Regions from separate parts of the Agarivorans sp. QJM3NY_29 genome, predicted to be linked through region 2. Evidence: predicted binding sites of a transcription regulator. Region 2 holds the regulator's gene; each other region holds the start of a gene.
What was found. The regulator sigma-54, encoded in region 2, starts transcription at its own class of promoters, with help from an activator protein. The targets are predictions, from matches to a motif close to GTTGGCACGNNNNTNGNNT.
Positions count from the first base shown of each region.

Region 1: the regulator sigma-54 is predicted to act here: its motif matches at 1,527-1,545, upstream of ACRRS0_RS17835 (Npun_F0296 family exosortase-dependent surface protein).
Region 3: the regulator sigma-54 is predicted to act here: its motif matches at 1,796-1,814, upstream of ACRRS0_RS03285 (THxN family PEP-CTERM protein).

Region 1 covers NZ_CP194036.2:3,944,135-3,947,767, reverse strand. The annotation lists gene ACRRS0_RS17840 (alkaline phosphatase) at 1-551, shown strand, start outside; gene ACRRS0_RS17835 (Npun_F0296 family exosortase-dependent surface protein) at 721-1,449, opposite strand; gene ACRRS0_RS17830 (methyl-accepting chemotaxis protein) at 3,379-3,633, shown strand, end outside.
Region 2 covers NZ_CP194036.2:4,219,508-4,223,140, forward strand. The annotation lists gene lptC (LPS export ABC transporter periplasmic protein LptC) at 1-150, shown strand, start outside; gene lptA (lipopolysaccharide transport periplasmic protein LptA) at 113-658, shown strand; gene lptB (LPS export ABC transporter ATP-binding protein) at 655-1,380, shown strand; gene ACRRS0_RS19060 (RNA polymerase factor sigma-54) at 1,432-2,937, shown strand; gene hpf (ribosome hibernation promoting factor) at 2,964-3,251, shown strand; gene ptsN (PTS IIA-like nitrogen regulatory protein PtsN) at 3,260-3,633, shown strand, end outside.
Region 3 covers NZ_CP194036.2:724,394-728,026, reverse strand. The annotation lists gene ACRRS0_RS03290 (PEP-CTERM/exosortase system-associated acyltransferase) at 1-673, opposite strand, end outside; gene ACRRS0_RS03285 (THxN family PEP-CTERM protein) at 841-1,749, opposite strand; gene ACRRS0_RS03280 (ThiF family adenylyltransferase) at 1,945-2,805, opposite strand; gene ACRRS0_RS03275 (S1 family peptidase) at 2,925-3,633, shown strand, end outside.

The DNA of each region.
Region 1 (3,633 bases), 280 kb from region 2:
CGTTCGGTTTCAGCTATTCTTCAAATGACTTACCAAAACCAGAAAAACGTACTGGCGAAGCATTTCAAAAACGCGATTATGCGCCTAACTTCAACTTTGGTAAGTTTGATATTTTAGACGGTTTGTATAATCAGAAAATGAGTTATGCAGATATGCTTGCTCAGTTCGACAAATTGGATAAAGCGCAACAAACTCCAGATCATTTAGCTGAAATTGTGAACGCAAATAGTGATTTTTCGATTACCTCTGAGCAAGCAGCTCATGTGATGGCAACCAAGCCAAATCCATACTATAAAAAAATGCATAGCTACTTATCTGCGAATGATGTGCCTGCTATTAATGACTTCGACGCGTTCTTCCCTTATAACGACCGCGGTAACGTATTAGCGCGCCAACATGCGACGGGCCAAAATACGGTTTGGGGTACGGGCACGCATACTCATACTCCGGTCAATGTTTTTGCGTGGGGACCGTTAAAAGAAATCATTCCGGTTTCTCGAATTATGCACCACTCTGAATTGGGTCAATATATTAAAGATATGGTGAAATAGTCGGCGGTTTTCACGCTAATATTTACACGATGTTCTTGTCAAACGGTGCTAAGCAAAGGTTTAGCACCGTTTTTACATTTATAAATAAGAATTAGTTTATGGAGAATGCGCAGTGACCGAACCGCCAGCACTGTTCGGATTATCCTTTAGGTATCAGAGCCCAAAGGCTCTATCGAGCGTGTTCAGTTCGCTGCCTGCACCTAGTCTGACGAATCATCAATAGTAACAACCCCAAGCCGATTAACCAGCTGCTTTTGGGCTCAGGTACGCTGACCGCCGCTAATGTTAAACCAGTAATGCGCTCGCGCTGGATGCTGGTTGTGTGATTATCGGTTTCGAAGTTTCGGCCAAAGAACTCGATTGAGACTATTTTATCAGCCTCTGTTTCTGCAAATAAATTGACATAGCCATAAGGCTCGCGTTTATTTCCGCTCACTCTCGTTGGGCTGCCGTAGTGCTCGGGTTCCAATACGGCTGCATCTAAAATTTGGTGAGTGGCAAACATTAAGTTTTCAGACTTGGTGGTAATACGCAATTGATTACCACTATCACCTGCGCTCCACCAAAAACCAAAATACCCGACGGCTTGGTCAAAACTTAATTTTACAGCGCTGTTATTCGGAATAAATAGGTATTTCCCTTCGCCAAATGCCCCCCCATAAACCCCAAATTTGTGGATCTTCGCGGTGCCTTTATTTACCGAGTAATAGCCAAAATCGGCTTGGTAACCCTTGGCTAGGCTGTTGTTCGATAGTAGGTCAAAATCTTCGGTGAGGGTTAATCCGCTCACTTGAGAGCTTTGAATGCCTGGTTTTTCGATACTGTAGATAACGCCTGCCTGGCTGGCTAATGAAGTGAATACTGTTGTTAGAATGCTTGAACAGAGTGTGAATTGCATGAGTATTTTGTGAAAATTTGATACCTTGACTGGATCGCGCTAGCGTTGGTGGTTTTAGGTGCTGTTGATTACCGAGTAATCCAGTTTCATGCCAGTTTTATTATATTTTTATTTTTCAATTACTTATCGCTTAGTTCTTATTGAAATAGAATACATTTCTCGAAATGCAAACTAGGTATTCGCTTTTTGCAAATTCGATTATTCTTTTGATAGTTCAAGGGGGAAGTACAGTTTGTGGGAGAGGGACTCGTTATTGACTTGACGGTGCTCTCTTGGTCACTGAATCGTTTATTTAATTGATGATTTGTATTTGTTAGCTTTATGACAGGAAGGAATCATAGAATAATTATTGTTCCTGATGATTTGTGAGTTTAAATTGGCTTGTACAAGGATAATATTGTATTAGTTGTTTGGTTATATATATGAACCACAACTAATACATGCAGTTCTACTTTAGAAAACGGCATTATATAAGTGTCTATTTTTAATGGGTTTTTGCCTGATTTGTGTTGCGGAAATCTACTTTTGTATATAGAATTGTTTTTATATTATTATCGCTAAGCAAAGCTTTAAAAATACCAGCCAATTAGATTTAAATACATCCGCAGGTTGTGCCTATAAAAATTTAATTACATGTTTAAAAATAACGTATGGGGCTTAGATGAGTCAGTTAACTAGCTTAAGTCATCAGTGTACACTGTGACATCTACCTTATGCCATCGTTCATCCGCTTGAAGGCATAAGTAAGCACTGCTATTTGCCGCGCACGACCCTGTTCCCTCCGAGAATGCAGTATCGGGTTGTTTGTGATCGGGATAATCATTGTAAACAACTCTCAAGGCTGGTCTGGCAATCGACCACTTAGTTCAGTTCAACTGGGGGAGCAATGGTCAACAAGAGGTGAGTGTTGCAGGCTATTTTAGATGAAGCAGCAAAGCTAGCGATTAATGCTTTTGATTCCTCACGCATTATGTCGGTGATATAAAAAAGCAACTGGCCAATGCTTAGATGGCCGTCAAGCTCCAATCAAGCGCTAAGATTTATCTCGCTCTGATGCTTAAACCAGATCGACAGCTATACCTTGTCGAAGAGTGTTTTCCGCTAGGCTTATATTCTTAGCAGAAGCCAGATACCAATACTTATTCCCAAGCGTTTTCTTGTCGCTGCGTGAACAGAGAACTCTCAGTAACCCTTCGAGTAAATCTGAGGGTGGTTTATTCGCATCGATGATGCGCCTGTGGGGACTTATTCGAATCGAACCATCGCTGCATTAGGCTTGGTATTCGTTGCGATGCGCTAAAATTATTTGTATATGCTGGCATTCAGGTGCGCATAAAAATAGCTCTAAATGGCTAGTAGCGGTTTCACATCGATAGGTGTCAGTTATTCGAGACAGCTCCCTTCAATTAGTTTTTATCAATTGGTGGAGCGGTATTTACTAAATGCTATTTTTAAATGAGTCGAGAATATATCGGACTCAAATAACGGCACTGGTCTATTGAATGCGATTTTGTATTGTAAAATATTGTTCTTTCTGGAATTGAACACTGTAGTCAACTCTATGCAAAGTTTAAATCCTCTGCAGCTGCCATATGGAATAGTGTTTTAATCTAGAATATATATTCTAGCGGTCTAATATATGGCATTTGTCTTATTCTAGGTATTTTGCTTATTCACAAAAAAATCACACCGGAAAAGTAAATGACTTCCCTCTGCCTTCATTGAGAGAAATTTATTAAAGGTTTTGCTTCTAAGCCCTTAAAAATCATCTAATATATATATAAACGATAAACGAGAGGGTAAGCAGAAGTGCTACAATAATTAATCTTTTATTTCTATCTCCCATCTAAGTCATATATTCATCCCGGCCAAGTTAGGTCGAGATATTGACTGTTTTCTGATTTGTGAAGTGATACATAGAGAGCTTATATGAACAAATTTAAACTTCAAATTGTTGGCACGCTCAGTGCCATTATCCTCATCATCGTAGTGCTGCTATCGAGTCTAAGTTTTAATTCTTTCAGAACAGAAAGTATTTATTTACATGAAGAATTACTTCGTGAAAGAACGATCACTGTTGAGACTAAATTGAATGAAAAACTCAAAGCTTATAAGCAGATGTTATCTTCGATTCAAGTTGCTCCTAAGGATTTTTCCGACGCAGGCCTATCTGAAAAATTGGTC
Region 2 (3,633 bases):
CAAAACGAAACCATGCATAGTGATAAACTCGTTACCGTTTATGGCCCATCCTACGAATTATATGGACGCGGAATGAACGGTGATTTAGCCAATGAAATAGTGACTTTATTAAATGATATCGAAGCGGTTTACCACAATCCACAAGAATAAATTAGCCTTTTTAGCAAGCCTGTTACTCATCAGTTGGGGGGCTCAAGCGCTTGAAGACGACTTCAATAAACAAATTGTCGTCGATGCCGACCGTCAACAGGTTAATATCAAAGAAAATCGCGTCACTTTTTATAGTAATGTCGTCGTGACTCAAGGCTCGATAAAAATGCGCGCCGAAGAACTGAGCGTTATCGGAAGTGAGCAAAAAGGCAGCGAAGTGATGATAGCAAAAGGCAAACCAGCCACCTTCTATCAGCTCTTAGATAATGGTAAGCCCATTGAAGCAGAGGCGAACGAAGTGCGTTACGATTTGAAGACTCAAACGCTTACGCTTACTAACAATGCACTGCTGAAGCAAGAAGAAAGCTTAGTCAAAGGTCAAATGATTAAATACAGCATTAACAAACAAGAAATGGTTGCTCAGGGCGACCAAAACAATCGGGTGACCACCATTTTCTTACCCCAACAACTCAACAAAGTTGCCCCCAAGGCCACGCCTCAACCATGAGTACCTTAATTGCAGAAAACCTTGCCAAAAGTTACAAGGGGCGCAAGGTCGTTAAAAACGTGAGTCTCAATGTTGAAACTGGAAAAATTGTCGGTTTATTAGGGCCCAATGGCGCTGGAAAAACCACCACTTTTTATATGGTGGTTGGTTTAGTCCCAAGGGACCAAGGGCGGATCCTAATTGACAACGAAGATCTGTCAAGTACCGCCATGCATACCCGGGCTCGCAAAGGCATAGGTTACCTACCGCAAGAAGCATCTATCTTTCGTCGCCTCTCGGTAGAAAAGAATATTTTAGCGGTCTTAGAAACACGTAAAGACCTCGATAAACAACAACAAATGGGCGCGCTCGATGACTTACTTGAAGAGTTTCATATTGGTCATATTCGCAAGAATTTAGGCATGAGTCTGTCGGGCGGTGAACGTCGCCGAGTAGAAATTGCCCGCGCTCTAGCTGCCGCACCTAAGTTTATTTTGCTTGACGAACCCTTCGCAGGCGTGGATCCTATTTCTGTTATCGATATAAAAAAAATCATTGAACATCTTCGTGATCGCGGTCTGGGTGTATTGATCACCGACCACAATGTAAGAGAAACACTAGATGTTTGTGAGCACGCCTATATCGTTAGCCAAGGCGAACTGATAGCCTCAGGAAAACCTGAGGAGATACTTAAAAATGAGCATGTGAAACGAGTTTATCTCGGTGAACAATTCAAGCTATAGTTAAAGTATGTCCTCAAACGCGATAATAAAAAGAAGGAACAGCGGTAATTAATGAAAGCATCTTTGCAGTTGCGTCTTGGTCAGCAATTAACCATGACCCCCCAGTTACAACAGGCCATACGCTTACTCCAGCTTTCGACGCTGGATCTGCAGCAGGAAATCCAAGAAGCTTTGGAGAGTAATCCTCTGCTAGAAGCAGATGAAGCGCAAGCAAATGACGCAGACTCGGCTGAATTTAAATCAGCCAGCGAGCAAAATAGTGATGCAAACAATAGCCAAACGGAGATCGATAGCAGCCAGATGGAAACTGGCGATGCCATTAGTCAAGATACCGTCGCAGACGATCTTCCGGTTGACTCAACTTGGGATGACATTTACAGCGCGAGTTCGGCTCCTGCCAGCTCTTCATCCGGTAGCAGCAGTGATGACAACGACATGTTGTTTCAAGGTGAAACCGTTGACTCCTTACAAGATCACTTGCTCTGGCAAATGCGCCTCACGCCTTTTAGTGAAATAGACCAAGCGATCGCCCTCGCCATCATCGACGCAGTCGACCAATCAGGTTACCTGACCCAAGATTGTGAGCAATTACTTGAGGGACTACGTTCGATTGAAAATAATGATTTAGATGTCGAGTTAGATGAAATTGAAGCAGTACTTAAACGTATTCAGCACTTCGATCCAGTTGGTATTGCTGCCCGCTCTCTACAGGAATGCTTACTCATCCAATTAAGTCGTTTCAGCGAACAAACACCTTGGCTGAATGAAGCGAAAGACATCGTATCGAATCATATTGACGTATTAGCAAATCGAGATTTTCGTTTATTGGCCCGTAAAACCAAGTTAAAAGAGGAGCAGCTACGCGAAGTGATGCGGCTGATTCACACCTTAGAGCCAAGACCTGGTAATGCCGTCGAACCAAATCAAGCCCAATACGTAATTCCCGATGTCTCGGTGATTAAACGTCAAGGTCGCTGGGTGGTTGAACTCAATCCTGACGCGATGCCAAAACTACGCATCAATTCACATTATGCATCGATGACTAAAACCTCGACCAACGCCAACGATACCCAGTTTATTCGCAGCCATCTGCAAGAAGCAAAATGGTTCATCAAGAGTATTGAAAGCCGTAACGAAACCCTACTGAAAGTCTCTAATTGCATCGTGCATCACCAACAAGCTTTCTTTGAATATGGTGAAGAAGCCATGAAACCGATGGTATTGAATGATGTTGCCGAAGCGGTTGAAATGCATGAATCCACGATCTCTAGGGTCACGACTCAAAAATTCATGCATACCCCTCGCGGGATCTTCGAACTCAAATACTTTTTCTCTAGCCATGTGGCTACCGATGGTGGAGGAGAATGCTCCTCAACAGCCATTCGTGCATTAATTAAGAAACTGGTTGCTGCCGAGAATACCAGTAAACCACTCAGCGATAGTAAAATCGCTGATATTTTGGCAGATCAAGGCATCAAGGTGGCTAGGCGTACGATAGCTAAATATCGTGAGTCATTGGCTATTCCACCTTCTAACCAACGTAAGAGCCTTATTTAAAGGCCACTATAAAGGGGACGACATCTATGCAAATTAACCTTACTGGACACCACGTAGAAATCACTGAGTCTTTGAGAGAATATGTCCACACTAAGTTTACTAAGCTACAACGACGATTCGACCAAATTAATAATGTCCATGTTATTCTCAATGTCGAAAAACTGAATCAGATTGCCGAAGCCACTATACACCTAAATGGTGGTGAATTATTCGCCACTTCAGAACACGCTGATATGTACGCGGCCATCGATAGCCTCATCGATAAGCTCGATCGCCAAGTCATTAAGCATAAAGAAAAACTCACCAAACATTAGTCATAGTAATGCAAATAGATAAAGTACTAAGCTTGGACTGCACCCAAAGTGCAGTCCAATGTTCGTCAAAAAAACGAGCATTGGAATTGATCAGTGAACTAGTTGCGAAGCAACTCGACACCACATCTAAAAGTATATTTGAAAGTTTATTAAATCGTGAACGCATGGGCAGTACTGGCATTGGCCAAGGCATCGCGATCCCTCACGGTAGAATAGGCAATCAATACCATGCGACCGCAGTATTATTACGCTGTACTCCGGCGATTTCCTTTGACGCCATTGACAATCAAGCCGTTGATTTAATATTTGCCTTACTGGTTCCCGAAGACCAATGTCAACAACATCTAAATACTCTCGCTCAAGTTGCTGAAAAACTTAACGA
Region 3 (3,633 bases), 1.6 Mb from region 2:
ACTTGATCCCTAAAAAGCTCATACTGCGTGCTAAACGAGGTTCCATCATGACAAACGCATGATGTGTGCCGGAGCGTACTGCAAGCGAAGCTATCGACAAATATAAACCTATCGCCAAAAATGGAAAACAGCGTAGCTCTTCTTCTGAGTAGGTTTGTTCATTAATGGCACCCGCTGCCGCGCCTTCAAAATTATCCGCTTTACGACGACGAAACTGAGGTCGTACCGCTAAACGAGAGATCTCACATATTTCTGAGCGTTCAAATTGATCCGGATGGAATTTCGCGCCTTCAATTGCCTGCGCGCAGTATTTCTCGATAGGAAGTAATTCATCTTTATGACTTGGGGATACAATCCGCACACAACCTGCAAAATCCGCACTGGGTTTGTGTTGGATCAAACAGAACCGAGAATATTCATCAAACTCATCTTGCTCCATCCCATCGTCTCGAATTGGCTCAAAGTTTAGTTCTTCACAATAAACGTCATGACGGATCCTAAACGCTTCATGCACGATATCGGGACGATAAGCAACCACAGGACGCAGATACTCGGCAAAATGTTGAGCAATTAACTTTGCTTCTCGTTTCACTAGCAGTGAAATACCACTTCTCACCATCGGCCCAATCACCGGATAGCTTGCCAAATTTTTTATGTATTTATTACGAATCATAAGGCACTCTCAAAGCTTTCGATCTAAAGCAACCCACTCACTCGCCAGAGTTAAAAGCAGCTAAATAATATCAATGACAAGGACTCAAAAACAAAAAAGCGCAGTACAGGGCTGCGCTTTTAATATCAACTAATGACGCTAACTCTTAGCGACGTTTTTATTAAGCCTTAAGCACGGCGGCGCAAACCAGCCAAACCTAATAAACCTAAACCAAATATAGCTAAGGTACCAGGTTCTGTCACTTCTCTGGCTGAGATAGCAAATGCAGCTTCAAGAGTATTGGTATCATCTTCTTCAGTTAAGAAACCAATACAGGTTTTACCTTCTGGACAATCGACATTCTCAACGAATGTTAGACCTAACAAACGAGTTGTTAAGGTGTATTCATAATCGTCTAAGCCGTCTACAGGGATGGTGAAGCTATTGCTTAAGAAAATCGCATCACCTTCCTGAGTGAAAGAAACACTGTCGTCTAATACAATGGTAAATAAATCGGCACAACCAGCCTCATTGATACCAACTGCACCATCTAAAGTGTCGCCATATTCACATACGCCGCCAGTAGGGTGGTTGTAGGTTTCTTCAAATTGAATTTCAAATTGTAGCGTTGGTCCAGCCGTTGGAGGCAACACCACTGGAGATGTTGGGCCTAAAAACAAACCATCGAATAAGGTCGCCGATACCAAAGTATCACCCGTTACTCCCCAGTTTTCATGGGTTAAACCTGTACCTTCAGAGAAAGCTAGAGCACCAACACCATTCACTACACTGGTGGTTACCGAGCCAGTTTTAGCATCGTCAACGATTAAAGAGCTTTGCAATTCGTTAGGGTTAACCTCTTTATAAGGTTGGCCCCAAGCCAATGTTTTAGGAAGCTCACCAGCAAAGAGTGTATCAAAGTCATCTAAGGTAGCACCTGAAGCGTTAATCCCTGTTGCGTCGCCAGCTTCTGAGACATAATCAGTGCCGAAACCCGCGTCGTTTAAGTAATCCCAATCCGTGATTAAAACAGCATTTGCCGAAAGGCTTGAAACACCTAAAGCTAATGCCATACCAGTCAATTTTAATTTATTCATATTGCCCGTCCATTTGGTCATCGCAGAGTTAAATACAAGTATATCAATGCAACTCAAATGCCAACTTAAAAAACAATTAGAAAACAATAATTTAAATAAAATGACATCCGTTTTCATGAGCGATATGTAAAATTTACTGACACCTCTAATCAAGCAACGACTCCCACTATATTTCAGCGAATAGTTGCTAAGTCCTCAATTTAAAACCACTTTTTTCGCAATCTTAAACACCAACCGTTGCAAAGGGTTCCGATTGCCCATTGGCCGCCAGGTTTTTTTAAAACGATTCCGGTAAGCATCAAAATGTAAACCATGGGGTGCGGTGACTAAATCACCTCGTTTTAAAAGGATTTTTAATACATAAGTCGCCGCCACGCCAGCACACAACTTCACTGCCATCGGCGTCGACGGTCCTTTCTTCGCGTGAAAATCGGCCTTACTTGGATCGACTAAATAAGGGCGCTGCAACATTGCGGGAGACAAACCAATTAAAAACTTAATATATTGCTCATTTTCATCTTGGCAGTCTTCAAAACGGAAATACTCTTCGTAATTCATACCACCAGGCATGAAACACAAAAATGCACAGCCCATACCGAGGGGGGCAGCGGTCACCAAAGGGATGTTTTTCTCTAGGCACTTCTGAAAAACTAACTTACGTGCCGATAGGGCAAAAAAATCGAGGCTATCAACATAAACATCCACCCCCTCTAAAAACTGGTCAACATTATGCTCAAATACACCCTCAGGAAAACTACAGATCTCGGCTTCGGGATTAATATCTAGGCAAACACTTTCCATCACCTTAACTTTATCTTGCCCAACGGTAGACATGAATGCGCCCGCTTGGCGGTTAAAGTTATGCACTTCATATTCATCAAAATCTGAAATATTAAATTTACCGACACCTAAACGCGCCAAGGTAACAATATGTTCGCTCCCCACCCCACCGGCCCCAGCGATGGCCACCCGCTTCCCGCGTAATAGTTGCTGTTCATCGTCGGTAAGCCACCCTATGTTGCGCGAAAATGCATCTTCGTAATTGAAACTCATCATTATTCATCCCTGTTATAACGTTTTTATCACAACACTTTATTTGATGTTCTTTTCATACTAGCTTGCCCTAGCCTAGAGTAAAAATTAATATGAGGCAGCATTTCAAGGAATAACTCTATATGCGGCTCATTCCAGTCATCGTAAGTCTTATCATCTTGGCGCTATACAGTAGCACCGCATCAAGCCAACTTGCCGATACCATTGAGCAGATCAAGCCCTCGGTGGTCGGCGTGGGAACGTTCAACAAATTAAACTCACCAAGAGCCACCTTACGTGGTACCGGATTTGCCGTTAGCGGCAATGTCATCGCGACCAATGCCCATGTCATTCCCAAAACCTTAAATCAACAACAAAAAGAACGCTTAGTGGTATTTGTTGGCCAAGGTCGGTCTCCCCAACTAAGGTACGCAACCTTGCTGGCAAGTAATCAACAGCACGACCTCGCACTCCTGAAAATTGAAGGAGAACCCTTAAGGCCAATGCGCGTGTCAAACCAAACGGTAAGGGAAGGCGAGCGATATGCCTTTACCGGTTTTCCTATCGGGGCAGTACTTGGACTTTATCCTGTCACTCACCGCGGTATCATTTCCAGTATTACTCCGGTCGTGATACCTGCGCGTTCAGCTCGAGAATTAAACCCTGCTCAACTCAAAAGATTGAAAGCGCCCTATAATGTCTATCAGCTCGACGCTACTGCCTATCCAGGGAATAGCGGAAGTCCGCTATACCACCCAGATACGGGCGAAGTCATAGGCATCATCAACAAAGTATTTGTCAAAACAACTAAAGAAGCGGTATTAAGTAACCCCAGTGCAATCAGTTACGCGA